Regions from separate parts of the Bradyrhizobium sp. USDA3516 genome, predicted to be linked through region 2. Evidence: predicted binding sites of a transcription regulator. Region 2 holds the regulator's gene; each other region holds the start of a gene.
What was found. Region 2 encodes LexA, which represses DNA repair genes until DNA is damaged. Its sites were predicted from a motif close to TGTTCNNNNTGTGTTCNG; they were not measured.

Region 1: the regulator LexA is predicted to act here: its motif matches at 2,596-2,613, upstream of ruvC (crossover junction endodeoxyribonuclease RuvC).
Region 3: the regulator LexA is predicted to act here: its motif matches at 6,834-6,851, upstream of AC24YW_RS21295 (single-stranded DNA-binding protein).

The regions. Positions count from the first base shown of each region.
Region 1 covers NZ_JBYGYN010000002.1:162,107-171,672, forward strand. The annotation lists gene ruvB (Holliday junction branch migration DNA helicase RuvB) at 1-969, opposite strand, end outside; gene AC24YW_RS06680 (hypothetical protein) at 966-1,427, opposite strand; gene ruvA (Holliday junction branch migration protein RuvA) at 1,424-2,041, opposite strand; gene ruvC (crossover junction endodeoxyribonuclease RuvC) at 2,038-2,565, opposite strand; gene AC24YW_RS06695 (YebC/PmpR family DNA-binding transcriptional regulator) at 2,778-3,524, opposite strand; gene AC24YW_RS06700 (methyl-accepting chemotaxis protein) at 3,728-5,476, shown strand; gene AC24YW_RS06705 (methyl-accepting chemotaxis protein) at 5,588-7,012, shown strand; gene AC24YW_RS06710 (DSD1 family PLP-dependent enzyme) at 7,259-8,395, shown strand; gene AC24YW_RS06715 (AraC family transcriptional regulator) at 8,690-9,566, opposite strand, start outside.
Region 2 covers NZ_JBYGYN010000006.1:275,506-285,071, reverse strand. The annotation lists gene AC24YW_RS20770 (HAD family hydrolase) at 1-566, shown strand, start outside; gene AC24YW_RS20765 (hypothetical protein) at 724-927, shown strand; gene AC24YW_RS20760 (molybdopterin molybdotransferase MoeA) at 1,147-2,355, shown strand; gene lexA (transcriptional repressor LexA) at 2,531-3,232, shown strand; gene AC24YW_RS20750 (hypothetical protein) at 3,631-4,065, shown strand; gene AC24YW_RS20745 (GAF domain-containing protein) at 4,270-5,211, shown strand; gene AC24YW_RS20740 (ComEC/Rec2 family competence protein) at 5,218-7,497, opposite strand; gene AC24YW_RS20735 (DUF2171 domain-containing protein) at 7,594-7,827, opposite strand; gene AC24YW_RS20730 (nuclear transport factor 2 family protein) at 8,021-8,407, opposite strand; gene AC24YW_RS20725 (glutamine--tRNA ligase/YqeY domain fusion protein) at 8,418-9,566, opposite strand, start outside.
Region 3 covers NZ_JBYGYN010000006.1:393,603-403,168, reverse strand. The annotation lists gene AC24YW_RS21330 (peptidylprolyl isomerase) at 126-590, opposite strand; gene AC24YW_RS21325 (hypothetical protein) at 587-1,012, opposite strand; gene AC24YW_RS21320 (peptidylprolyl isomerase) at 1,021-1,584, opposite strand; gene coaD (pantetheine-phosphate adenylyltransferase) at 1,619-2,116, opposite strand; gene AC24YW_RS21310 (hypothetical protein) at 2,374-2,631, shown strand; gene gyrA (DNA gyrase subunit A) at 2,715-5,447, opposite strand; gene AC24YW_RS21300 (DUF2306 domain-containing protein) at 5,638-6,036, opposite strand; gene AC24YW_RS21295 (single-stranded DNA-binding protein) at 6,185-6,679, opposite strand; gene AC24YW_RS21290 (outer membrane protein) at 7,118-7,900, shown strand; gene AC24YW_RS21285 (outer membrane protein) at 8,140-8,838, shown strand; gene uvrA (excinuclease ABC subunit UvrA) at 9,117-9,566, shown strand, end outside.

The DNA.
Region 1 (9,566 bases), on a different contig from region 2:
CGCATGCGAGGTCAGCAGGCGGCCGCGCGGCGTGCGCTGCAGATAGCCGCACTGGATCAGATAGGGCTCGATGATGTCCTCGATGGCATCGCGCGGCTCCGACAAGGCCGCAGCCATGGTCTCGACGCCGACCGGGCCGCCGCCATAGTTGAGCGCGATCGTCGTGAGGTAGCGGCGGTCCATGGCGTCCAGGCCGGCCGCATCGACCTCGAGCGCGCTCAGCGCGTGGTCGGCGATCTTGCGGTCGATCCTGTCGGCGTCGGCCGCGGAGGCGAAATCGCGCACGCGGCGGAGCAGGCGGCCGGCGATGCGCGGCGTGCCGCGGGCGCGGCGCGCGATCTCGTTGGCGCCGTCCGCGCTCATGCCGACGTTGAGCACGCGCGCGCCGCGGCTGACGATGCTCTCCAATTCCTCGATCGTATAGAAGTTCAGCCGCACCGGAATGCCGAAGCGGTCGCGCAAGGGATTGGTGAGAAGGCCGGCGCGCGTGGTGGCGCCGACCAGGGTGAATTTCGACAGCTCGATCTTCACCGAGCGCGCTGCCGGTCCCTCGCCGATGATGAGGTCAAGCTGAAAGTCCTCCATCGCCGGATAGAGCACCTCCTCCACCGCCGGGCTGAGGCGATGGATCTCATCAATGAAGAGCACGTCGCGCTCTTCGAGATTGGTCAGCAGCGCCGCGAGATCGCCGGCCTTGGCGATGACGGGACCCGAGGTGGCGCGGAAGCCGACGCCGAGCTCTTTCGCCACGATCTGCGCCAGCGTGGTCTTGCCGAGGCCGGGGGGACCGACGAACAGCACGTGATCCAGCGCCTCGCCGCGCTTGCGCGCCGCCTCGATGAAGATCGAGAGATTCTTGCGCGCCTGCTGCTGGCCGACGAAGTCGGACAGCGATTGCGGCCGCAGCGCGGTGTCGCCGACATCATCGCTGCGGCGCTCGGGCGAGACCATGCGGGGAGGAGTGGTCATGCTCGGGCTCTGTAGGCCATTCTGCCCACGAACAGGGACAGCTGCACAAGAACAAACAACACGACGCTTTGTAGCAGGAGTTCAGGCCATATGTATTGATCGACCTGTCCGATAAATACCAAAGCGAGAACGAGGTACGAGGCTGGAGCGACCAGCAAGACGTTCCACCATGTTATGTGGCCGCGAAATCGTATGATCGCAGCGACAAGAACACCGGCGATCAGGCCCGGCAAGGACCACATTTTGAAACCAAGGAGCGCAACACCCGCCGTATCGCGCGAGATCGAGAAACACCGGATGACGTGGCTCAGCAGACACCCCGACGCCGAGAATGCAGCCGTGGCAAGAACGCCGATTAGCACTGTCCCGGCGAACACGACACCAAAGAAATAGACCGCATGCTGAAGGTTCGGGAGCTTTGGACCCTCCGGGCGATCGAGGGCTTGATCGGAATTCACTTCGCGAGCTCCTTGAGGCCCAGCCGAATCAGCTGTGCCGTCTCGGCGCCCTCACCGGCGCTACGCGACGCCGACGCAATCGCCGCGGCGGCCTGCGGCTGGCCGTAGCCGAGATTGACCAGCGCCGAGATCGCATCCGCGACCGGGCGCGGCGCGCGCTCGTCGTCGACGGCGCCGGCGAGATGCACGACCGCAGGATCGACATTGGCAAAGGCCGGCGCCTTGTCCTTCAATTCGGTGACGATGCGCTCGGCAACCTTCGGGCCGACGCCGGGCGTGCGCGCCACCGCGGCCTTGTCGCGCAGCGCAATCGCATTGGCGAGATCGGCCGGCGAGAGCGTGCCGAGCACGGCGAGCGCCACCTTGGCGCCGACGCCCTGCACGGTCTGGAGCAGGCGAAACCATTCGCGCTCCTGGTCGGTGCGGAAGCCGAACAGCTTGATCTGGTCCTCGCGGACATAGGTCTCGATCGACAGCACGGCGGCTTCGCCGGGCGAGGGCAGATGCTGCAAGGTGCGCGAGGAGCAGTGCACCTGGTAGCCGACGCCGCCGACGTCGAGGATGACGAAGTCCTCGCCGTAGGAATCGATCAAGCCCTTGAGCTTGCCGATCATATCCCCACCACCTTCAGCCTGAGAGCGGTACTCTGGCGGTGATGGGCGTGGGTGATGGCGATGGCGAGCGCGTCGGCGGCGTCCGCGGACGGCGGCTCGGCTTTCGGCAGCAGGATCTTCAGCATCATCGCGATCTGTTGCTTGTCGGCGTGACCGGCGCCGACCACCGTCTTCTTGACCTGGTTCGGCGCGTATTCTGCGACAAAGATGCCGAACATTGCGGGCGCCAGCATGGCGACGCCGCGGGCCTGGCCAAGCTTCAGCGTCGCAACGCCGTCCTTGTTGACGAAGGTCTGCTCGACCGCCGCTTCCACCGGCCGGTGATCGGACAAAACGGCCGCGAGCCCTTCATGGATCGCGAGCAGCCGGCTCGCCAGCGGCAGATCGTCGGGCGGTTCCACCGAGCCGCAGGCGACGTAGCCCAGGCGATTGCCCTCGGCCTCGATCACGCCCCAGCCGGTGCGGCGCAGGCCGGGGTCGATGCCGATGATGCGAACGGGGCCACGAATCGGGAGCGCAGTCATGCGCCAGTGATAGCGGCTGGCCGCGACGGGGGAAACAGAAACAGAACGGAAGTAACAGGGGAAGTGGGGGTCACGTGCCCCGGGCGCGGCGCAGCACGAAGTGATGCGCCTGCTGAACGGGGGCCCATGTTGCCTCCAGCGCGCACGGCGCTGTGGGTCCCGGCTCTGCGTCGCACCGCTTCGCGCTGCGCCGCGTCCGGGACACGCGAGCCCTACCCGCCCATCTTCGCCATTAGCGCGTCCGACACCTCGAAATTGGCATAGACCTGCTGCACGTCGTCGTGCTCGTTGAGCAGGTCCATCAGCTTGAGCAGCTTCTCGCCGGTCTCGTCGTCGACCGCAACCGTGTTCTGCGGCTTCCAGATCAGCGCGGCCTTGCGCGGCTCGCCGAACTTGGCTTCCAGCGCCTTGGCGACATCGCGATAGCTTTCGGTCGAGGCGTAGATCTCGTGACCGTTCTCGCCCGAGACCACATCGTCGGCGCCGGCCTCGATGGCGGCGTCCAGCACGGCGTCGTCGGAGGCGACGCTGCGGTCATATTCGATGATGCCGGTGCGGTCGAACATGAAGGAGACCGAGCCGGTTTCGCCGAGATTGCCGCCGGACTTGGTGAAGAAGGAGCGGATGTCGGAGGCGGCGCGGTTGCGGTTGTCGGTCAACGCCTCGACGATGACGGCGACGCCGCCCGGGCCGTACCCCTCGTAGCGGATCTCGTCATAGTTCTCGCCGTCGCTGCCGAGCGCCTTCTTGATGGCGCGCTCGATATTGTCCTTCGGCATGTTCTCCTGTCGCGCCGCGATCACGGCGGCACGCAGGCGCGGGTTCATGGCGGGGTCAGGGGTGCCCAGCTTGGCGGCGACGGTGATTTCACGCGCCAGCTTGCCGAACAGCTTCGACTTCTGGGCATCCTGCCGCCCCTTGCGGTGCATGATGTTCTTGAATTGGGAATGTCCGGCCATGCGGGGTCTCTTGTGGTCGTCAGCCAAGGGTGAGCGAGGGATGCGCGGCCTTATAGGCCGCCAACCCACCGGAATGAAAGGGGCTCCCCCGGTCCGGAGGTAGCAGCGTAGTTGCCCATGCCTCAATGTCGGGCACTGTTAACCCTGATTTCATTCCGGACTGCGAAAATAGCGCCCGACCGTCCCCCGACAAGAGAGACCCGATGGCCTTCGGACTATTTCGGAAGCGTCTGCCGGACACGGCCGCGCCTGCGGCAGCCCCGGAGGCTGCGCAGCTGGCGGCCCCTGCCGCACCCGCCCCGACCGCCGAAAGTGATTCGGCCCGGGAAATCCTGGAATTGCTGGAACTCGAGCTCGGCGCCATGATCCGCCAGCTCGAGCGCGCCGCCAATTCGGTGGCCGGCGGCGCCGAGGCGACCGCGGCGACCCTCGCCGCCATTCGCGACCGCACCGACGCCCTGACCGGCCGGACCAATGCGGCGCAATCCACCGCCTCCACCTTCGCCCATGCCGCTGACAAGTTCACCCAGTCGGCGCAAGGGATCGGCGCACAGGTCCGCGAGGCCGGCAAGCTCGCCGACGACGCCAGCGCCGCCGCGCAGGAAGCCCGCGCCAATGTCGATCGCCTGCGCGAATCCTCCGCCGCCATCGGCAACGTCGTCAATCTGATCGCGCAGATCGCGCGGCAGACCACGCTGCTCGCGCTCAACTCGACCATCGAGGCCGCGCGCGCGGGCGCCGCGGGAAAAGGCTTTGCCGTCGTCGCCACCGAGGTCAAGGCGCTCGCGGTGCAGACCCAGAGTGCGACCGAGGAAATCACGAAGAAGATCGACGCGCTGCAGCGCGACGCCGCCGGCTCGGCGGACGCCGTGCACCGCATCTCGCAGGCGATCGAAGCGATCCGCCCGGTGTTCGACACCGTCAACGGCGCGGTCGCCGAGCAGAATGCCACGACCAGCGAGGTCTCCGGCAATGCCGCCAGCGCCTCGGAGTTCATCATCTCGGTCGGCGAGAGCGCGGCCGAGATCGACGCGGCGACCAAAGCGGCCGAGTCCCATGGCGAGAGCGTCGCCAGCGCCGGCAAGGCCGTCACCACTTTCGCCCAGAAGCTGAAATCGCGCTGCGCGGTGCTGCTGCGCCAGAGCGAGCACGACGACCGCCGCAAGACCGAGCGGCTGCCCTGCCACCTCAAATTCGAGACCGCGCGCGGCGTGATGCCGATCTATGAAATCGCGATGGAGGGCGTGCTGATCGGCGGCGCGGATGCCAGCCGGCTCGCACCGCAAGCGACGATCGAAGGCAGCTTGGAGGACATCGGCGCCTGCCGCCTGCGCGTGGTCGAGCAATCCAAGGCCGGCGCCCGCGCGCAATTCGTCGGCGCCACCGCCGCACTCAGCGAGAAGATCGAGGACAAGCTCTGGTCGATCCATGAGGAGAACACCGAGTTCGTCACCCGCGCCATGGAGGCGGGCAATGCGCTGACGCAGATATTCGAGCAGGCGGTTGCGCGCGGCGAGGTCAAGCTCGACGACCTCTTCGACACCGACTACGTGGAAATCGCCGGCACCAATCCGCAGCAATACCGCACCAAATATCTCGACTGGGCCGATCGCGCCCTGCCGCCGTTCCAGGAAGCCTTTCTGGCGCGGGAATCGCGGATGGCGTTCTGCGCCATGGTCGACCGCAACGGCTTCTTGCCGGTGCACAACAAGATCTATTCGCATCCGCAGCGGCCGGGCGACGTCGCCTGGAACACGGCCAACAGCCGCAACCGGCGCATCTTCAACGATCCGGCGGGGCTCGCTGCCGCACGCAACCTGCGATCGTACCTGGTCCAGAGCTATGCGCGCGACATGGGCAACGGGAACACGGTGATGATGCGCGAGATCGACGTGCCGATCCGCGTGCAGGGCCGGCACTGGGGCGGCTTCCGCACGGCCTACAAGCTGTAGCGTGCACTCCTGGGCAAGACGCCGGGCGCGAATCATCCTCTAAGGTCGGACCTGGAATCGGAATGCCGCCAAGGAGCCGATCAACGGCTCCGACTGGAGAGAGCCCCGTACATGTCCTTTGCACAACTTGCCGTGTTGGACACCGCCTCCAACCGGACGCTGGCCGAACGCCTGATCGACCAGCTCGCCGACCGCATCGGCGGTCTCGGCGTCGAGCTCGCCGATATCGCCGGCAACGTCCAGGACGTCGCCAACCGCGTCGCGAGCCAGTCGGAACGGTTTCACCGTCTGCAGAAGACGGCCGAGACCATGGTCTCGGCCAACCACGACATCGCCAACGCCTCGCAGGCGGTGCAAACCACGACGTCGGCGGCGGTCGGCGAGATCGCGCAGTCGCGCGGCGCCGTCGACACCGCGGTCAGCCACATCTCCGCGCTGGTCGCCGCAGTGGAGCGGATCGAGGCGCGCCTTAGCGCCGTCGGCGCGGCGCTGGCGCAGGTGGCGAAGGTCTCCGGCTCGATCGAGGCGATCGCCAAGCAGACCAATCTGCTCGCGCTCAACGCCACCATCGAGGCGGCGCGCGCCGGCAATGCCGGCCGCGGCTTCGCGGTGGTCGCAAGCGAGGTCAAGAACCTCGCGGAGGCCACGCGCCAGGCCACGCATGAGATCTCCGACACCGTGCGCGATCTCGACGGCCAGATCGAGGGCCTGATCGGCGAGAGCAGCGACGCCTCGCAGCGCGCCAAGACCGCCGGCGAAGGCGCGCAAGCGATCTCCGGCATCATCTCGCGGGTCCAGCAGGGCTTCGCCTCCGTCGAAGCGGAGATCGACGGCGTCGCGCGCGCGGCGACCTCCAACCTCGGGCATTGCGACACCGTGATCAGCGAGCTGAGCGAGCTCGCCAGGGGCGTCGACCTCTCCTCGCGCAACCTCAAAAGCGCCGACGAGCGGGTGGCGAAGCTGCTCGACACCTCCGAAGGCCTGATCGCGCTGATCGCCGACAGCGGCGTCGAGACATCGGACGCGCCGCTGATCCGTATCGTCGTCGACACCGCGAAGCGGATCTCGACCGAGTTCGAGGCCGCGATCGACCGCGGCGAGATCACGCTCGACCAGCTCATGGACGAGACCTACCGCGAGATATCAGGCACCGATCCGAAGCAGTACCTGACCAACTACGTCGAGTTCACCGACCGCGTGCTGCCCGCGATCCAGGACCCGATCCAGACGTCCGATCCGCGCATCGTGTTCTGCGTCGCCTGGGCGAGGGGCGGCTACCTGCCGACCCACAATCCGAACTACCGCCTGCCGCAGGGCAAGGACCCGGTCTGGAACAACGCCCATTGCCGCAACCGCCGCCTGTTCACCGACCGCGCGGTGAAGAAGGTCGCGGTCAACACAAAACCCTTCCTGCTGCAGACCTACCGCCGCGACATGGGCGGCGGGCAGTTCGTGCTGATGAAGGACCTGTCCTCGCCGATCATGATCCGCGGCAGGCACTGGGGCGCCTTCCGGATGGGATTCCGGCAAGGCTGACGGCGGCGCTCCGGCACCCCCCAAAACAAAAACTCGAAAACAACCCCATGCACAGTAGCCGGGGTGTGCGGAATCAATGGCTTGCGCCGGCAGGCCGTGGCGCGCGTTGACCCGTCGGGCAAAACAGGGGTAGAATGCTAATATTCCGAAAATGTGAGGCATGCGGTTCGCCCTGCCGCGGCCGCCGACGTTGCCGTAGAAGTGCCACCGCGCATTCGAACCCGAACACAGCAAGCTGGTTTTTTGATGTCCTGTCCACCTGCCCAAATCGGCGCGCCGTTTTCCGAGATCGATACACCGGCGCTGATCATCGACCTCGATGCCTTCGAGCGCAATCTCGATACGATGGCGGCTGCTGTGAGCAAGCTCGGCGTTCGCTTGCGTCCGCATGCGAAGACCCACAAATCACCGATCATTGCGGCCAAGCAGATCGCGCGCGGCGCAATCGGCATGTGCTGCCAGAAGGTCGCCGAGGCCGAGATCCTGGTTGCGGGCGGGGTGAGCGACGTGCTCGTCAGCAATGAGGTGGTGGGCCTGCGCAAGATGGAACGGCTCGCCGGTCTCGCGCGCCACGCGCGCATCAGCGTTTGCGTGGACGATACGATCATGGTCGAGCAACTATCGCTCGCCGCGGAACGGGCCGGATCGCAAATCGAAGTCCTGGTCGAAATCGACGTCGGCGCCGGTCGCTGCGGCGTCAGGCCGGGGCCGGCGGCGGCCATTCTGGCGCGGCAGGTGGCGGGGTCGCGCTTCCTGTCGTTCGGCGGCTTGCAGGCCTATCACGGCTCTGCCCAGCATTTGCGCACGCCGGAGGAGCGGCGCGCTGCCATCGCCGGGGCCGCGAACGCGACCGCGGAGACACTGCGCGTCCTCGAGGACGCGGGCTTTCAGTGCCGGACGATCGGCGGTGCTGGGACCGGGACGTTCGAGCTCGAAGGCGCGAGCGGCATCTGGAACGAATTGCAGGCGGGCTCCTATGTCTTCATGGACGCCGACTACGCCAAGAACCTCGGCGACGGGGCGCGCAACGCCAATCCGTTCGAGCATGCGCTGTTCGTGATCGCGACCGTGATGAGCACCGGCGCCGGCGAACGCGCCGTCATCGATGCCGGCCACAAGGCCCTGTCGAACGACAGCGGATTTCCGGTCGTGCTCGGCCGGCCCGATTTGCGCTATCATCGGCCCTCTGACGAGCATGGCCTGCTCGATTTCGACAGCGCTTCGTCGCGACCGGCGATCGGCGACAAGGTGACGCTGATCCCCGGCCATTGCGACCCGACCGTCAATCTCTACGACTGGTATGTCGGCGTGCGCGGCTTCAACACGCCGGATGCCCGCGTGGAGGCACTGTGGCCCGTCGCGGCGCGGGGCGCGGTCACCTGAGATTGCGTGATTGCGCGCGCCGATCTCCGCCATGGCCACGGACAGGCGAAGCGCAGATCCGAGACCCATACGCCGCAGCAACGGTTTGGCGAAGACGCGGAGTGACAAGCTTTGCGAAGCAACTACACGCGCGTGGGGTTATGAGTTCTGGCCCCGCGTTCGCAATTCTGGCCAAGGCGTACACTCATAATTCGGGATGCCTGTTTCCAAAGGACGAGCAGACGTGGCTTGCCCGGCTGGGAACGACTGCAAATGGCCCAAAGGAGGCGTCGGCGATCGCCAACGAGGGTGCTCCTATCGCCCCTCGATGCCGAGCCGGTACTCTCCGGGTGAACTTCCTGAGTAACGCTTGAATGCATTCGAAAACGCGGCTTCCGACCCGTATCCGACGGCTTGGGCGATCTGTGCAAGGCTGGCTTGGCCGTTCCTCAGAAGTTTCGATGCCTCACGCATACGGCGGCGGAATAGGTACTGCATCGGCGGTTCTCCGACCAAAGTATGGAAACGCTCTGCGAACCCTGCGCGCGATTGCCCGGCCTCTCGGGCGAGCGACTCGACCGTCCAGTTTTCCTTGAATGCGTCGTGAATAGCGGCGAGCGCCCGCGCCACGCCCGGGTCGCCCAGTCCCTTCAGCCAGCCCGTCTCCTGCATGTTCTCGACGCCATGTCGCAAGACCCGTGTGATAAGCGCCGCCGACAGCCGCGCGAGCACAACATCGCTGCCTGGACCGGGCTCTAGGGTCTCGGTTGTCAGCGTCTCGACATAGCCCTTGAGCCAACGAGCGGCCCGCTGGTCCGTTCCTGGGACATGTACCACTCGCGGAAGACCGGCCAATGCCGGATGGTCGCTTTCGCTGAAGACGAACGCCCCACAAATAATCACCGTTCGTTCGCCGCCGCCTCCGAACAGGATGCGGCCACCCCTGCTTTCCGCGGCAACTTTCGCACCCGACGTTGGCGTCATCTGTCTTGCGTCCAATGACCGCAAGACATGTGGATCGGCGCGCGGCGCAACGACGAGATCGCCAGTCTGCAAGAGCTGCGGCGTACCTGTGCCGAAGGCAATCTCACACCGGCCTTCGGTGACGATGTGGATGCCACGCAGGCCGTTCTGGTCGAATGCGATTGCCCAGGGCGAAGAAAGCTCGAGGCGGCGATATCCGGCCGCAGCG
Region 2 (9,566 bases):
TGCTCGACATCGACTTTTCCAAGGCGATCGCCTGCTGGGCGGGACATGCCGGCTGCCAGCCCGAGGCCATCATCGCGCGCTATGTGCGTGACGAGGCCTACCGGTTGCACGAGATGGGCAAGATCAGCGATGCGGACTATTTCGCCTCGCTGCGGTCCTCGCTCGGGATCGGCATCTCGGATGCGCAATTCCTGGAAGGCTGGAACGCGATCTTCGCCGGCGAGATGCCTGATATCGCCGAGCTGCTGCCGCGCGCGGCGAAGCAGATGCCGCTCTACGCCTTCTCCAACACCAATCGGCCGCACGTCGACTATTTCTCAAAGGAATATGCCGATCTGCTCGGCCATTTCCGCGAGCTCTATCTGTCCTCCAGCATCGGCCTGCGCAAGCCGGATGCCGAGGCCTTCGACCATGTCGTCGCGGCGATCGGCGTGCCGGCCGAGCGCATCGTATTCTTCGATGACCTCGCCGAGAACATCGAGGGAGCACGGGCGCGCGGCTTGACCGCCGTGCATGTCACCTCGCCGCTCGATGTCGGGAACGCATTGAAGGCGCTGGGCATCTGAGCCGCGGACAGCCCGGAGCGCGATCACTCCCGGAACAAAATTTGCCGAAAATGTGGAACCCGCTCCCTTTGTGCATTTTTATACAGAGTTCCGGGAACGGAATACCACCTTTCGGACTCATGAGTCCGTTGGGGACTTCTACATTGGACTGATCGACGTGCTGGGCAAGACCTATCTCACCAAGCAGGCTTCTCTCCTGCTCGAATTCGCCAGAACCACCTCCGATTCTGACCTCTCCGCCAAGCTGATCAGCAAGGCCGCCGACCTGAAATCCCAGGCCGATCCGCTGCCCGACAAGGATCAGGGTCCCAAGCCGCCCGACGTCGCGGATTTCAGTCCCGGCGATCCGACGGAGCGTTGACCGATGCTGGCCGTGGCGCTCGTCATTGTCGTCCTGGCCATGGCGATCCTAGTTCCGGTCTATCTCGCCTTTCTCATCATGCCGCGGCGGAGTTGAGCTGACCTCCTCCACCCCGCGATCACGCAGGATAGATCATCCCCCGTGCTGCTTTGCCTCACGGCTGCACTCGGCTAGAACTCTCGCCGCCCATTGACTGATGTGCTCAGCAGGAGTTCGCCCGTGGCCCTGATGCCGGTTTCTGACGCGCTCGCCGCGGTGCTGGCCGGCGCAGAGCCGCTGGCTGAAGAGAAGGTTTCGCTCGACGAGGCCTATCATCGTGTGCTCGCCGGCGACATCGCGGCGCGGCGGACGCAGCCACCGGAGGCGATGTCGGCGATGGACGGCTATGCCGTGCGCGCGGCCGACGCGACGATCGATTCCAGGCTGACCGTCGTCGGCGAGGTGGCGGCGGGTCGGCCGTTCGCGGGACGCGTCGGCCCCGGCGAAGCCGTGCGGATCTTCACCGGCGGCGTCGTTCCCGACGGCGCCGATGCCGTCGTGATCCAGGAGGACACGGCTGCCGACGGCAAGCATGTCACGATCAAGGAAGCCGCCATTTTCGGCCGGCACATCCGCGCTGCAGGCATCGACTTCCGTGAAGGCGACGTGCTGCTGCGCAAGGGAATCCGTCTCACCGAGCGCGATCTCGCCCTCGCCGCCGGAATGAACCATCCACATCTCGCCGTCGTCCGCCGCCCGAGGGTCGCGATCCTCGCCACCGGCGACGAGCTCGTGATGCCGGGCACCGCGCCTGGTCCCGGCCAGATCGTCTATTCCAACGGCTATGCCCTGCACGCGCTCGCCCGCAGCGAGGGCGCCGAGACCATCGACCTCGGAATTGCCGCCGATACGCTGGAGGCGACCTCCGCCGGCATCCGCCGCGCGCGCGAGGGCGGCGCCGACATCCTGATCACGACCGGCGGCGCCTCGGTCGGTGACCACGATCTGGTCCAGCAGGCGCTCAAGGGCGAAGGCATCGCGATGGCGTTCTGGAAGATCGCGATCCGGCCCGGCAAGCCGATGATGCACGGGAGGCTCGGCCCGATGCGCGTGATCGGCCTGCCCGGCAATCCCGTGTCGTCATATGTCTGCGCCTTCCTGTTCATGGTGCCCTTGATTCGCGCTCTCGCGGGCCGTTCAGCGATTCATCATCAGCGCGAGCGCGCCGTGCTGGGCCGCGATGTCGCCGCCAACGACCAGCGCGAGGACTATCTGCGTGCGCGGCTGGAGGTGCGCGACGACGGCACGCGCGTCGCCCTTCCCGTCAGCCATCAGGACTCCTCCCTGCTTGCGAATCTCGCTGCGGCACAGGTACTTCTCGTGCGGGCTCCGTTCGCCCCCAAGGCCGAGGCCGGCACGCCTTGCGAGGTGCTGCGGCTCCCGGCCTGAGCTGCGAGCCACACGCATTCCGCGAGCTTGGCCGCGTTCACCGTAAATTAAGCAGTTGCGGAACACATATCGAACATATAGTGTCCGTTCATGATTTGTTTCGAGGATGTAGCGGCCTAGTGCCGACTTCATCGTGTCGGAATCGAACGACATCAACCGGGGGACTTTGGTCGAGATGTTGACGCGCAAACAATACGAGCTTCTGCGGTTCATCAGCGAGCGTCTGAAGGAAAGCGGCGTGCCGCCGTCCTTCGACGAGATGAAGGATGCGCTCGACCTGCGCTCGAAATCAGGCATCCATCGCCTGATCACTGCGCTCGAGGAGCGCGGCTTCATTCGCCGCCTGCCCAACCGTGCCCGTGCCATCGAGGTGATCAAGCTGCCCGAGCTCCAGGCCGCCGCCGGCAATCGCCGCGGCTTCACCCCGAGCGTCATCGAGGGCAATCTCGGCAAGGTGCGCGCGAGCTCCAGCCCGCCCGCGGACGAGGGCGAGCGTCCGGTCGCGGTGCCCGTGATGGGCCGCATCGCCGCCGGCACGCCGATCGAGGCGCTGCAGACCCGCAGCCACACCATCAGCGTACCGCCGGACATGCTCGGCTCGGGCGAGCACTACGCGCTCGAAGTGCGCGGCGATTCGATGGTCGAGGCCGGCATCCTCGACGGCGACATGGCGCTGATCCAGCGCAACGAGACTGCCAATACCGGCGACATCGTGGTGGCATTGATCGACGACGAGGAGGCCACGCTCAAGCGCTTCCGCCGCCGCGGCGCCTCGATCGCGCTCGAGCCCGCCAATGCCGCCTACGAGGTCCGCATTCTTCCGCCGAACCGCGTGAAGATACAGGGCAAGCTGATCGGGCTTTACCGGAAGTACTGATACGGGAAGTCTCAAGCGCCTCGCGCGCTTCGATCGGCATCGTCGATCCAGCATCGGAGCGGATGCTTGTTCGCTCCGGCCGGACGGTTTCTCTGGTTCTGCGCCGACTGTCCGGCCCTCTTCCCGCGCGACATCCGCCGCGCGACATCCGCCCATGCAGGCCCGCAGCCATTTCTGCTTCGCCGGCAGAGTCGTGCCGGCCGTGCCGATAGCTCCGGCCGAATGCAAGGACGCGAGGTTTGTTCCTATTGAATCCGGGAAAGATAATGTGATCGCGCGCTGCGGACGCGAGCCGCAGATTTGCCCATAACCGAGCAGAGCGTTGCAGGCTTCCACTCTGATAGAGGCCTGCGCCTCGAAAGAGACGCGGGTCGCTATTCCAGCATGAGGAGCACCCGATGTGTGACTACAGCCTGCATGCCGTCGCGACGCGCCCCGCCGAGGTCGGCGAGACGATCGTCACGACAACCTTCCGCGGCACCTCGACGCGCGGTTTCGCTTCCGAAGCCGATCTCTCCGTCGCGGTCTGTCTGCTGCCGGGGACGGAGCTCGCTTTCGCCGACAACGTCCGCTACGACAACCGCTGGATCTGGACGCGCACCGTGAACTCCCGCGTCGGCAAGTTCGGCAAGATCGACCCGCACATTCCCGATCGCCATCATGACGCGATCGAATTCCCCGACGGCAAGTACGTGCTGGTGACGCAGCTCGTCGAAGGCCAGCGCGCGACCGTGCTGCAATTGCCGGTGACGCAGCCAGCCCCCGAGCGCGAGCACAAGCCGCAGATCATCGCCGACACGCGGCCCACGATCACGCGCCTGCCGATCGGCTGACGCCCATCGGCCGAAAGGCCGAGCCCGGGATTGAAATTGCCGTCGCCGGCCGAGGCCGGCGAGCCCGGTGGGTTTGTGTTTCAGGACATTCGATCGGTAAGCCCGTCGCCGCACGAAGTTTGGGCCGTCCTGCCTGAATTTTGAACGTCCGCTCCGCAGCCAAATGACCGATGCTGTCGTGGTTCGAGGCGGCGGACACGCTCGATGAAGACCTTTATTCGCGTCGTTGAACTCTGGATACCCGACCGGACGCGCATGCGGCTGGAATTCGGCGGCGGCCTCTACGGTGAAGGGCTGTCCGCGTTCAAGGCCGTCAGCGAAGAGCTGCACTTCGGATACGACGAGGGACTTCCAGGCAAGGCCTGGGCCTGTGGTCACCCCGTCATCCTCACGAAATTCGCCAACTCCTATTTCAAGCGGACCGATCAGGCCGCTGCGGCCGGCCTCACCTGCGGCGTGGCGGTGCCGGTGTTCGCGGGCGAATTCCTGCAAGCCGTGCTGGTGCTGTTCTGCGGCGACGACGAGGCGCATGTCGGCGCGATCGAGCTCTGGCACAACGATCCTGATCTCTCGCACGAGATGGGGCTCGTCGATGGCTATTACGGCACGGCGGACATGTTCGAATTCAACTCCCGCCACACCAGATTTCCGCGCGGCTTCGGCCTGCCCGGACGCACCTGGAAGGCGGGCCTGCCGCTGATCATCAAGGACCTGCACGACGCCAAGAGCTTCCTGCGCTGGGAGGACGCCGCCAAGGTCGGGATCAATCTCGGCGTCGGCGTGCCCTACCGAACCGGCACCGACCAGACCTGGGTTCTGACATTCCTCTCCGCGCAGGCAACGCCGATTGCGCGACGCTTCGAGATCTGGGTCCCGAACGAGGCCCGTTCGGCGCTGGTCTTTCGCGCCGGCGATTGCAGCGCGCAGACCGACCTCGCCGCACGCTATGCGGCGCAGTCCATCGCCAAGGGGGAAGGCAGCATCGGCGGCGCCTGGGCCGTCGGCATGCCCGCGCTCAACGACGATCTCACCAGTGACGGCTCGATCGCCGGCTCCGAAGCCCGCGCAGCCGGGCTGAGCCGAATGGTGGCCCTGCCGGTCATCGGCAACGGAAGGCTTGACGCGGTGCTGGCCTGGTATTTGTGATCCGCGTCAATCGTCGGCCTGCAAGTCGGCCTCCGATGGCGTTGCGTCCCGGTTGCGGGGTACGGCCGCCTTCGGCACGAGGCTGCCGTCGAAATCCCCCTCGCCGGCGCCGGCCGGCAGCCAGGGACGGCTTGCTCCCCTCGCCCTCACCACCTGCACCGAAAACCCCTCTCCGCTGCGCGTCAGAGCCAGTGCGCCCTGACTGGCAAGACGGGCCCGATCGACCACCATCGCCGCGCAATCGGACGGCGCCGGCCGCGCCGTCACCACCAGCGCGGCGCGGCTGCAATCATCGGCCAGCGCGTCGATGCGCGTCGCTAGCGCGATGAGCCGTCCGTCCGCGAGCGGCGCCACGCAGCCGGACTCGTCGCACGACACCCCGCTCGCCAATGAGGCGTTGCCGGCATCGCGCGGATCGGCATCGGCAGCCAACCACTCTTTCAGCAGGAAGCTGTCCTTGCCGGCGCGGATCACATGCAGGCGCCCATCCCCGCCCCGGACCGCGACGCTCGCACCATCCCCGGCAATCAGGATGTCGGGCTGCCGCACCGACAGTCCCCAGAGGATCGCTGCCAGCAGCACGAGGGCGCCGGACCAGCGCAAGGGCGTGCGCAACAGGCCCATAACAATGAGCCCGAGGCTCGCCGCGACCAGCGGCGCGATCCCGAAGGCAGGAATGCGGCCGACCGCGCCCGGCAGGGCCGCCACCCAGCGCGCGACCAGGACCATCCACTCGATGCCGATTCCCATCAACCACCAGAACACGCCGTCGAGCCCGAAGGGCGCCGCGAGCAGTCCGAGCAGCCCGGCCGGCATCACAAGCGCCGAGACCACCGGCATGGCGCCGAGGTTGGCGAGCACGCCGTATGGGGTCACGCGATGGAAGTGGAAGGCGGCGTATGGCGTGGTCGCGAGCCCCGCGATCAGCGAGGCCAGGAACAGCATCGCGATCTCGCGGCCGCCCCACAGCGCGATCCGCGCCGTCGCGGAATGATCGGGCGAGGCGAGCAGGTTCGGCATGCCGATCTGTACCAGGGCCACCAGCCCAAGCGTTGCCGCAAACGACATTTGGAAGCTCGGATGCACCAATGCCTCCGGCGCGACCGCGAGCACGATCAGCGCCGCCACCGCCAGCGTGCGGAAGGTGATGGCGCGGCGGTCGACCATCACGGCGATCAGCACCACCGCCGTCATGAAGAACGATCTTTGCGTCGCGACCTCCGCGCCCGACAGCAACAGGTAGAACGCGGCCGCCACCAGCGCCGCGGCCGCCGACCATTTCTTGATGGCAAAGCCGGCCGCCAGCCCCGGGATCAGGGCCAGCAGCGCGCGCACCGCGAAGAAGACGACGCCGGCGACGACCGCCATGTGATAGCCGGAGATCGACAGCACATGGCCGAGGCCCGAGACGAACATGGCATCGTTCACGGGCGCGGTGATCGCATCGCGCCGCCCCGTGAGCAGCGCCGTTGCGATCGCCCGGTTGTCGCCTTCGAGGGTAGCGCGGATGCGCGCATCGATCGCATCGCGCAGGTCTTGCATGAAGGCGGCATAGCGCAGCCGCAGGCCGCCGGCACCCGGCGGCGTGGACGCCGTGATCGCGCCCATCACGAAGCCGGAGGCGCCGATGCCCTGGAAGAACATGTCGCGCGAGAAATCATAGCTGCCGGGGCGCACCGGCGAGATCGGCGGCATCAGCCGCGCCTTCAATTGCACGAAGCTGCCGACCTCCGGCGCCGTGCCCTTGCGAACCGAGAGGCGAACGCGCTCGAGCTTGACCTCGCTGCGCTGCGCCTCCATCGCGCTGACGCGCAGCACGAAGCGATCGGTACGCTCACGGATGTCGCGCGCTTCGACGAAGCCCGACAGCGACACCGAATAGAGCGGCTTGGCCAGCACGGGATGAGCGATGCGCGCCGTCTTCCAGGTCGCCATCGCAAAGCCGGCGGCGAGCGCCGCGAGCATGATGGCAGGCGCAAACAGCCGGCTCCGCCGCAATAGCACCGCACCGAGCATCAGCGCGACGGCCGTCGCGGCAACCACAGACAGCACCGGCTCATGATCGGCGGAGAAATAAAGCGCAATGCCGCCGCCGAAGGCGACCGGCACCCACGGCAACAACCGGCCAGGCCCGGCCTCGGCACGCGCCCATTGGCGCACCGTTTCGACGATGGCCGGCCAGATGCCAAGGCCCGTCGGCGCAAAGCCGCCGGTCGGGGTAGCGCGGCCGACCGGCCACGTCCCCGCAACTCCCTGGGAGCGTCCTGGCCGCCCCGGCTCCACCATTCCCCTGCACCTTACGATACGCGACGGTTGCGGAGGCTACCGGACCGTGCGGCTGCGCGAATAGCGGTACAGATCGGGAACGAGCGATGGAGCGGTCTACTTTTCCTCTTCCATGGTCACGGCAACGTCCGCCTTGGCGGACAGCCGCACCTTGTTGCCTTCGACATCGGCAACGAGGCCCTTGTCGATAAAATGATGATGGCCCTTGTGGCTGCCCACGCCGCTGTCCTTCTTGGTCAGCTTGATACGGTTGCCTTCGACGCGATCGACCGTGCCGATGTGGACGCCGTCGGCGCCGATCACTTCCATATGCTCTGCGATGTTCTGCATGGCGGAATCCTTGTTTGGAGCCACCTCAACGCTCGGAGAGAGCTTCGGTTCGTATCCTTCCGTCATTTTGGGGCGCGCCACTTGGCGCGAGCTATGATGCGCAATTTGCGCATCTGAGAATCCATAACCACGAACTGGAGTTATGGATTCCGGGCTTGGCCCTTCGGGCCATTACGGAATGACAAAAGCGCCATCAGATCAGCGGCGCCTGCGACGAGGCGTGGTGATTGACGATCTTCCAGTCGCCGTCCTCGCGGATGATGACCCAGCTCATCTTGACGACGAGATCGTCCCGCTCGCCGGCGAGATCGAACGTGATGGTCGCGGCCATGTTGATCAGATCAGGACCTGCCTGCGCGGCGTTGACGTCGGAGAAGGTCGCGCTCGGTCTGCGCCAGCGCGGCAGGCCGTTGAAATAGTCGGCAACGCCCTTCCGGCCGCGATAGAGCTTCGGGTTGGAGCCGAAGAAGAACGCGTTCCTCGCATAGAGCGAGGACAGCGCGGCCGCATCGAGTACAGAGAAGCCGGCGCACCATTTCGCGATGATGGCGGAAACGATGGTGTCGGCCTCGTCGCTCATGCGCTTTGCCTCAGCCCTTCGCGACTTCTTTCGCGAACGTGTCGCGCAGGCCGATGGTGCGCGAGAACACCGGCTTGCCGGGCGTCGAGTCCTTGTCGCGCACGAAATAGCCCTGGCGCTCGAACTGCATCGGCTCGGTCGCATTGCTCTCCGCGACGGACGCCTCGACCCGCGCCTCAGTGAGGATCTCCAGCGAGTTCGGATTGAGATCGGCCGCGAAATTCGAAGCATCCGGGCTGGGACTAGCGAACAGCTGGTTGTAGATGCGGATCTCCGCCGGCTTGGATGCCGCCGCCGGCAGCCAGTGCATGGTCGCCTTGACCTTGCGGCCGTCGGGCGCGTTGCCGCCCTTGGTCGCGGGATCATAGGTGCAGCGCAGCTCCACCACCTCGCCCTTGTCGTTCTTGATCACGCCGGTGCACTTGACGAAATAGGCGTAGCGCAGCCGCACCTCGTTGCCCGGCGACAGGCGGAAGAACTTCTTCGGCGGATCCTCCATGAAGTCATCCTGCTCGATATAGAGCTCGCGGCCGAACGTGATCTTCCGCGTGCCGGCGCTAGCGTCGTCGGGATGGTTGATCGCCTCGAGCTCCTCGGTCTGCCCTTCCGGATAATTTTCGATCACGACCTTCAGCGGCTTCAACACCGCCATGCGCCGCTGCGCCGTGCGGTTCAGCTCTTCGCGGATGCAGAACTCCAGCATGCCGACATCGACGACGCTGTTGGCCTTGGCGACGCCGATGCGCTTGACGAACTCGCGAAGGGCCGCCGGCGGCACGCCGCGCCGGCGCATGCCCGCCATGGTCGGCATGCGCGGATCGTCCCAGCCCGCGACATGGCCGTCGCGCACGAGCTGGGTCAGCACGCGCTTGGACAAGAGCGTGTAGGTCAGGTTCAGCCGCGCGAATTCGTACTGATGCGGCTGTGAGGGCACCGGCAGCTTCTCGATGAACCAGTCGTAGAGCGGCCGGTGGTCCTCGAATTCCAGCGTGCAGATCGAATGGGTGATGCCTTCGATGGCGTCCGACTGGCCGTGGGCATAGTCATAGCTCGGATAGATGCACCATGCGTTACCGGTGCGCGGATGGTGCGCATGCAGGATGCGGTACAACACGGGATCGCGCAGGTTGATGTTGCCCGCGGCCATGTCGATCTTGGC
Region 3 (9,566 bases), 120 kb from region 2:
AAAAGTCATTCCTCATCCTGAGGAGCGCGGAACGCGCGTCTCGAAGGATGAAAGCCCTGCTGCTGCAGCTCGGCCTTCATGGTTCGAGACGGCGCTGCGCGCCTCCTCACCATGAGGGGACGGACTTATTCCTTGTCCGCGGCCATCCGCGCCTTGACGATCTTGTCGGGATTCTGCACCGGCTCGCCGCGCTTGATCTTGTCGACGTTCTCCATGCCCTCGGTGACCTTGCCCCAAACCGTGTACTGGTTGTCGAGGAAGCGGGCGTCGTCGAAGCAGATGAAGAACTGGCTGTCGCCGGAGTCAGGGTTGGCGGCGCGGGCCATCGAGGCGGTGCCGCGCACATGCGGCTCCTTGTTGAACTCGGCCTTCAGCTTCTTGCCGGAGCCGCCGGTGCCGGTGCCGTGCGGGCAGCCGGTCTGCGCCATGAAGCCCTCGATCACGCGGTGGAACACGATGCCGTCATAGAAGCCCTCGCGGACCAGCTCCTTGATGCGCGCGACATGGCCGGGCGCGAGGTCTGGGCGCATCTCGATGGTGACGGGGCCCTGCGTGGTCTCGAGGATCAGGGTGTTTTCGGTGACGCTCATGCTCGTCTCTCTTGCGTTGGGGGTGAAGTCTTGTCGGGTGACGTCTTGCGGCTACGGAACTGGATCGCGAACGGACGTCCCGCGGCGGCGCCGGCCATTGCATCGGTAAATGGCACCGGCGTGCAGCGTTGCAACGCATCCATCACCGCGATCCGGTATTGCAGCCGGTCCTTGTCGGAGGCCTCCGCGGATTCATAGGTAATCCTCGGATGGCCCAGAATGTTTCCGGCCCGGTTAAAGCTCACCAGGACGGTGATGTCGAGTGGCCGGGCCCTCGCCGGCGACGGCGGTCTCCAGCAGGTGTGAAGGTGCCGGAAGATGTCCTGGATCGTGTCGACCTCCGCGGCCTCCACGGCCGCATGGGAGGTGCCGAGCAGCAGGACCGCGGCAACCAGCACGATCCTGCCACCGCGGCGCGCCATGGCCGCGCCTATTTGATGTCGGAGGCGACCTGCACCTTCACCATTTTGTCGGGATCGGTGACGGAGCCGCCGGGCGAGCCGGGGGGCGCCTTCTTGAGCTTGTCGACGACATCCATGCCCTGCACCACCTCGCCGATCACGGTGTACTGGCCGTCGAGGCTGCCGCCGTCGGCGAACATGATGAAGAACTGCGAGTTGGCGCTGTCGACGCTGTCGCCGCGCCGGGCCATGCCGACGATGCCGCGGGCAAAATGCACCTTGGAGAATTCCTGCTTCAGGTTCGGGTATTTCGAGCCGCCGGTGCCGTTGCCGTTCTGGCCGTCGCCGGTCTGCGCCATGAAGCCGTCCATGACGCGGTGGAACGGCACGTTGTTGTAGAAGCCCTCGCGCGCGAGCTGCTTGATGCGTTCGGCATGCTGCGGCGCGATGTCGGTCCTGAGCTTGATGACGATGCGGCCCTTGGTGCTGTCGATGACGATGGCGTTTGCCTTGTCGAGATTTGCCGGCAATTGCTGCGCCACCGCCGGCACCGCGAACAGAAGCGCGGCAAGAACTGCGAAAATTCGGATCATGACAACTCCGGATCAGAGAGAAGAGGAAGCGCCGTTATCCGGCGAATTTGGCCTTGAGCTGGGCCGCGACCTGCGGCGGGACGAAGGCCGAGACGTCTCCGCCCATGCCGGCGATCTGGCGCACCAAAGTGGCGGTGATCGGGCGGACCATGGGAGAGGCCGGCAGGAAGACCGTATGCACCTCGGCAGCCATGGCCTCGTTCATGCCGGCGAGCTGCATCTCGTAATCGAGGTCGGTGCCGTCGCGCAGGCCCCGGATCATGATGGTCGCGCCGTGCTTGCGCGCCGCGGTGACCGACAGATCGTCAAACGTCGTCGCCTCGAGCACACAGCCGGCCTGGGCCGCGATCGGACCACAGACATCATGAAGCATCTCGAGCCGCTCTTCTGTCGAGAACAGCGGCTTCTTGCCGGGGTGCACCCCGATCGCGACCACGAGCCTGTCGCACAGCGCCGCGCTGTGCCGGACCACGTCCAGATGGCCGTTGGTGATGGGATCGAAGGAACCGGGATAAAAGGCGATACGCGGCATGGCTCCCTCCTACCGCGCCCGGCCCCGCCCGGCAAGCCAGACGGGTTCCCTGGTCATTTCCAGCAAAGTAACCCGTCGGCGTCGGCCACGGCCGGTTTGTTTCGTCCTGAGGGCGCCCCACGAAACATTGGGGCACCGCGATGAAACCATTTCCCGCATCGGCGAAGACGTCCGGAAACTGGCCATGGTTACTAATCCAACCAACGAACACCGGGCCGCTTACTGGGCGTAGGCGGCAGCATCACAGGGGACCGTCAATGATCAAAGCTCTCTCAGCGATCGCTATCTCTGCGTTTATGGCCGCGGCCCTCACCCTCCTGCCCGGCTTTGCCCCGACCGTCGAAGCCAGCGTGCCGCAGCCGCTGGCCAAGAGCGACCGGCTCGATATCCGCACCGTCGGCCGTGACTGCTCGCAGCAGGCCTGGCCGAATTTCGAGGCGTCCTGCCTGCGCCGCGCCGGCAGCAAGGCCAATGTCCGCGAGGCGCGCCTCGTGACCGCCGACCGCACGCCGTAGTCGGGGCTGTCAGACCGGCGAATGGTCAGAGGCGAATAGCGAATATGGAGCGGCAACGCCTACGCTGCTCACTATTCGCCTCCCTACTCCCCGTTCGTCCCGTTCCCGTTCTCGGCCTCTTCGGTGATGTGCTCGACCGACACCACGTGCTCGTCCTCGGCGGTATCGAACACGATCACGCCTTGCGTCGAGCGGCCGGCGATGCGGATGCCTTCGACCGGGCAGCGGATCAGCTGGCCCTTGTCGGTCACCAGCATGATCTGATCGGCATCCTCCACCGGGAACGACGCGACCAGGTTGCCGTTGCGGTTGTTGACGCTCATGGCGACGATGCCTTTGCCGCCGCGGCCGGTGGTGCGGTACTCGTAGGACGAGGTCCGCTTGCCATAGCCGTTGACGGAGACGGTGAGCACGACCTGCTCCTGCGCCGACATCTCCACATAGCGCTCCTGCGGGAGCTGGAAGCTGCCCGAAATCTCCTCGGCCTCGGCATCGGCCGGCGCCTCTTCCGCGGCGGCCTCGCCCGCAACCGCGCGTCGCATCTTCAAATAGGCCGAACGCTCGTCCGAGCTGGTGTCGACGTGGCGCAGGATCGCCAGCGAAATCACCTTGTCGCCTTCGCCGAGCGCGATCCCGCGCACGCCCATCGAGGTGCGCCCGGTGAACACGCGCACGTCGGTGACGGGGAAGCGGATGCACTGGCCGCCGGCCGCGGTCAGCAGTACGTCGTCGCGCTCGGTGCAGATCTGCACGTCGACGATCGCCTCGTTGTCGTCGAGCTTCATGGCGATGATGCCGGAGCGGCGGACGTCGACGAAGTCGGACAGCTTGTTGCGGCGGACGTTGCCGCCCGTGGTCGCGAACATCACGTCGAGCTGGCCCCAGGTCGATTCATCTTCGGGCAGCGGCATGATGGTGGTGATGCGCTCGCCCTGCTCCAGCGGCAGGATGTTGATCAGCGCCTTGCCGCGCGCGTTCGGCGCCGCCATCGGCAGCCGCCAGACCTTTTCCTTGTAGACTTGGCCGCGCGAGGAGAAGAACAGCACCGGCGTATGGGTCGAGGCGACAAAGAGCCGGCTGACGAAGTCCTCGTCGCGGGTCTGCATGCCCGAGCGGCCCTTGCCGCCGCGGCGCTGGGCGCGATAGGCCGACAGCGGCACGCGCTTGACGTAGCCGGCATGCGAGACCGTGACCACCATGTCCTCGCGCTGGATCAGGTCCTCGTCCTCGACCTCGCCCTCCTGCTCCATGATCACGGTGCGGCGCGGCGTGGCAAACTCCGCCTTCACCTCGGCAAGCTCGGTCTTGATGATGTCGAGGATGCGGGCGCGCGAGCGCAGGATCTCGAGATACTCGCCGATCTCGCCGGCGAGTTTCGACAGCTCGCCGCCGATCTCGTCGCGGCCGAGCGCGGTGAGGCGTGCCAGACGCAGCTCGAGGATGGCCCTGGCCTGGTCCAGGGACAGGCGGATCGTGCCGTCCTCGTTGATGCGGTGGCGCGGGTCGTCGATCAGCGTGATGATGTCCTCGACGTCGCGCGCCGGCCAGTCGCGCGTCATCAGGGTATCGCGCGCGGCGGCGGGTGTCGGTGAGGTCCGGATCACCTTGATGATCTCGTCGATATTGGCAACGGCGATGGCGAGGCCGACCTGCTCATGCGCCCGTTCGCGCGCCTTGCGCAGCTTGTACTTGGTCCGGCGCGTGACGACCTGTTCGCGGAAGCCGACGAAGATCGTCAGCATGTCCTTCAGGTTCATCGTCTGCGGACGGCCGCTATCCAGCGCGACGGCGTTGACGCCGAAAGAAGTCTGCAGCGGCGTGAATTTGTAGAGCTGGTTCAGCACGACGTCGGGCACGGCGTCGCGCTTGAGCTCGACGACGACGCGATACCCGTCACGATCGGACTCGTCCCGCAGATCCGAGATGCCCTCGATCTTCTTTTCCTTGTAGAGCTCGGCGATGCGCTCGACCATCGTCGCCTTGTTCACCTGATACGGGATCTCGGTGATGACGATCGCCTCGCGCTCCTTGCGGATGGTCTCGAACGTGACCTTGCCGCGCATCACGATGGAGCCGCGGCCGAGATGATAGGCGCTGCGGATGCCCTGGCGTCCGAGGATGATGCCGCCGGTCGGGAAATCCGGGCCCGGGATGATGTTGTTGAGTTCGTCGATCGTCAGCGACGGGTTGTCGATCAGCGCGATGCATCCGTCGATGACCTCGCCGAGATTGTGCGGCGGGATGTTGGTCGCCATGCCGACGGCAATGCCGCCGGCACCGTTGACCAGCAGGTTCGGGAACCGCGCCGGCAGGACCACCGGCTCCTTCTCCGAACCGTCGTAATTGTCCTGGAAGTCGACGGTGTCGCCGTCGATGTCCTCGAGCAGCTTCAGCGCGATCTTGGTCAGGCGGGATTCGGTGTAGCGCATGGCCGCCGCCGGATCGCCGTCGACCGAGCCGAAATTGCCCTGCCCGTCCACCAGCAGCGCGCGCATCGAGAAGTCCTGAGCCATGCGCACCAGCGCGTCATAAATCGCCTGGTCGCCATGCGGGTGATATTTACCCATGACGTCACCGACGATACCGGCGGACTTCTTGTGCTTCTTGTCGGGCGTGAAGCCCTGCTCGTTCATCGAGAACAGGATGCGGCGATGCACCGGCTTGAGGCCGTCGCGCGCATCGGGCAGCGCGCGCGATACGATCACGCTCATGGCGTAATCGAGGTAGGACTTCTTCATCTCGTCGAGGATGGAGACGGGGCGAATGTCCGAGGGTTGCGCCGGCTGGTCGCCGGGCTTGTTGTCGTCGTCAGCCAAGGGGGAATCCGGTGAGTTTTTGTCTGGGAATCATATAGCGCATCGCACCCCTGATAACCACCCTTGGCGGGCCTCAGGAAGCGCTTTTTCCGTTCGTTTTTTCATGGACTTACCGCCACGACTGGAAGTTATTTCCGGACCGCTTTTGGGGGTCGGCGCTCCTGCGCCGGAGAGTGAATTTCGCCCCTGCTCAAGGTCCGAAAACCGCCGCGTGCATGAGCCGGCCGGGCATGAAGGTGAACAGCCCGGCAATGACGAGTGCGCCGAAGAAGATCGAGGCCATCGTGATCTTGTGGCGGCGAACATTGTGAGCTCTTGCAGCCATCACCCCAAGCACGAGCATCGCCAAAGAGAAGATCGAGAGCAGATGGATCGGGCTCCATGGACCGACCAGACGGATCTCGTGGATCCAAAACGAGCTGAGCGCCACGACGAGCATCAGCGCCACCCAGACCCAGCCCAGAGTCCGATGCGGAAGGGTGCCTTTGGGGGCGATGAACTGAACAATCCCGAGGACGAATGCAGCCATTGCGGCGAAGGCATGCAGCGGGATCGCCGGCGCAGCAGCAAGAAGCGGTCCAAGACTCATGCAGCAGCCCCCGATCGGCAGCGGCTCGCCGTCTGACGCACAACATGAGGCAAGCTCAGAAAATCAAGCTTTGCCCGTTGATTGACGAGAAATCCAAGCGCGGCACGCGAGCACACCGCTGCAAAGGACGAGCGCCCGCTGGTTGGCCTCAGAACGGGATATCGTCATCCATGTCGCTGTTGCGGCCGCCGCCGGCGGCAACGGGACGGCGCGGTGCGCTGCTGACGGGGCCGGAGGAGCCGAAATCGCCGCCCGGCTCGTCGCCGAAGCTGCCGCCTCCGCCGCCACCTCCGCGACCATCCAGCATCGTCAGCGTCGAGTTGAAGCCCTGCAGCACGACCTCGGTCGAGTATTTCTCGACGCCGCTCTGGTCGGTGTACTTGCGGGTCTGGAGCGCGCCTTCGACGTAAACCTTTGCGCCCTTCTTCAGATATTGTTCGACGATCTTGCACAGCGGCTCGGAGAAGATCACCACGCGATGCCACTCGGTCTTCTCTTTGCGCTCGCCGGTGTTCTTGTCGCGCCAGGTCTCCGAGGTCGCGATGCTCAAATTCGCGATCGGCCGCCCGTCCTGGGTGCGGCGGATTTCGGGATCCTTGCCGAGATTTCCAACCAGAATGACCTTGTTGACGCTTCCCGCCATCGCCGCTCTCCACTCCGAATGCCACTGAATTTCAAAAGGGCGAATCCGCTGCCCGCGTTCCTCCGCGCCCGCTAGGGCGACCCTATACGCTTGCGCGCACCGATCAGCCTGCCACTGCCAGGGTTATCCCCACATATAGCATCGCCTTCCATTTTGTTCCAGATTTGTTCCTCGCCGCAATGGGGCAACGATTCTGGCCCATTGCCAAAATAATGAGCGCACTCCAATGGAACTTTTTTGGGTTCCCGTGAACGAGGAAAACCGATTAAAATTCAGTAAGTTGTTCCATTTCATTTGGGCGGCAAGTGTGGCATTCCGGAGACGGACTCTGCCCTTTCCTTAGGCTACCTTTGCCTCGGAATTGATTCATACGAGCGTCGCATCTGGTCAGCCGCTTCGGGGACTTCATGAAGCGGACGAAACTTTGGGGAGACTGCAATGAATAAGATTCTGTTTGGTGCAATCAGTGCAATGGCTTTGGGGCTATCGGCTCCGGCAGGCGCGGCGGACATGGCCGCGCGTCCCTACACCAAGGCTCCGGCTCCGGCCGTCGCGGCGGTTTACGACTGGAGCGGCTTCTACATCGGCATCAACGGCGGCGGCGGCACCAGCCGCAAGTGCTGGGACTTCGTCACGCCAGCCACGGGCGTTCTGGTGGCTGAAGGCTGTCACAATGCGACCGGCGGCACGGTCGGTGGCCAGATCGGCTATCGCTGGCAGTCGGCCAATTGGGTGTTCGGCCTCGAGGGCCAGGGCAACTGGGCTGACTTCTCGGGTGACAACGTCAGCACCCTCTTCCCTGGAACCCCTTTGGTCACTGGTAGTCGTAACCGCTCCCACATCGATGCTTTTGGCCTGATCACGGGCCAGGTGGGCTACGCCTGGAACAACGTGCTGCTCTATGTGAAGGGCGGCGGCGCCGTGGTCGGAGACAAGTACGACGTCTATGCCGCGGCCGGCACGCCGGGCGCCGGCGCGCTGCTGGCGTCGGCTCGGGAGACCCGCTGGGGCGGCAGCGTTGGCGCCGGCCTGGAATTCGGATTTGCTCCGAACTGGACGCTCGGCGTCGAGTACAACCATATCTTCCTCGGCGACCGCACGATCACCTTCACGACGCCTGCGGGCGGTTTCTTCGGGAGCGATCGCATCCGCCAAGACGTCGACATGGGTCTGGTGCGCTTGAACTATCGCTTCGGCGGCCCGCTGGTCGCGAGGTACTGATATCCCTCTGATCTTGCGAGCGAATGGAGGGCCGGCCCCAGCGCCGGCCCTTCTTTTTTTGCGCCCCGATTCCCGGACGCAAATAAGCCAGTTACCATCACCTTTTCGGCTGTTGTGGCTTTTCGGAGACACAACTTGCGGCTTTGCTGGTGTAGAGACACGTCAGTTGGGCCGTCGAGTCCGATACCCTTCCGTGACGGAAGGCAACAACAGAAACTGGGACTGGGATTAAGTTGAAAATGAAAAAGGTTTTGTTGGCTTCGGCCTGTTTGTTCGCTCTTGCGGCCCCCGCTTCGGCTGCTGATCTCGCGGCTCGCCCGTACACCAAGGCTCCCCCGCCTGTCGCCGCGGTGTACAACTGGACCGGCTTCTACCTCGGTATCGTCGGCGGCGGCGCCTGGGAAAACAGCTCTGGCGACCCGCGCATGCAGGGCGGATTCGTCGGCGGCACCGCCGGCTACAACTGGCAGGCCTCCAACGTCGTGTTCGGTATCGAAGCTGACGGCGCTTGGGCTGACGTGAACGCCTCGGCGACCGTCCCAGGTCTCTTCGGCGGCGCCGTCCTTCCCGTGACCACCACCTCGCGCATCGACGCGCTGGGCACCGTGCGTGGCCGCATCGGCTGGCTCGCTTCCCCGAGCGTCCTGCTGTACGCCACGGGTGGTTACGCCTGGATCGACAACAAGATCACCGTCAGCTCCCCGATCGCAAGCATCTCCGACAGCAAGTGGCATTCGGGATGGACCGTTGGTGCGGGTGTCGAGGCCTTCTTCGCTCCGCAGTGGTCGGTCAAGGGCGAGTACCTCTATCGCAGCCTCGGCGGCGAGACCTACTTCTCCGGCATCGGCCTTCCGGTCAACACCGGCACCCTCGACCTCCACACCGTGCAGGTCGGCGTGAACTATCACTTCGGCGGCCCGGTCGTCGCGAAGTACTGAGCTTCGTCTCTGACGCACCCCGCGTTACGAAAGGCCGGCCTCGTGCCGGCCTTTTTGGTTTGGCTTGCGCGTTCCCGGAGCGGTTCCGAACGCTCCTGCTGCCAGATCCCGCCAGCACGCCAACAATCCGTTGACGATTCGCAAGTCCCACTGGAAATCCGCCGCCGTTCTTCCTACGTTCGCTGCCATACCCATCGGCGCCGATCCCGGTTCCGGGCGATGCGTGCCTTGACGTTGGCGCGATCGCGCACCTTTGGGCTTCCTTGAGGGCAACTCGGATGGATGAAGTGATCAAGGCGAAGCGCCAACAACAGAACGCGGGCTCGAGCCTGCGCGCAATTACGATCCGCGGCGCGCGCGAGCACAACCTCAAGAACATCGACGTCGAGATTCCCCGCGACAAGCTGGTGGTGTTCACTGGCCTCTCCGGCTCCGGCAAATCCTCGCTCGCCTTCGACACCATCTATGCCGAGGGCCAGCGCCGCTACGTCGAATCGCTATCGGCCTATGCGCGCCAGTTCCTGGAGATGATGCAGAAGCCCGACGTCGACCAGATCGACGGCCTCTCGCCGGCAATCTCGATCGAGCAGAAAACGACGTCGAAGAACCCGCGCTCCACGGTCGGCACCGTCACCGAGATCTACGACTACATGCGCCTCTTGTGGGCTCGCGTCGGCGTGCCCTATTCGCCGGCCACGGGCCTGCCGATCGAGAGCCAGACCGTCTCG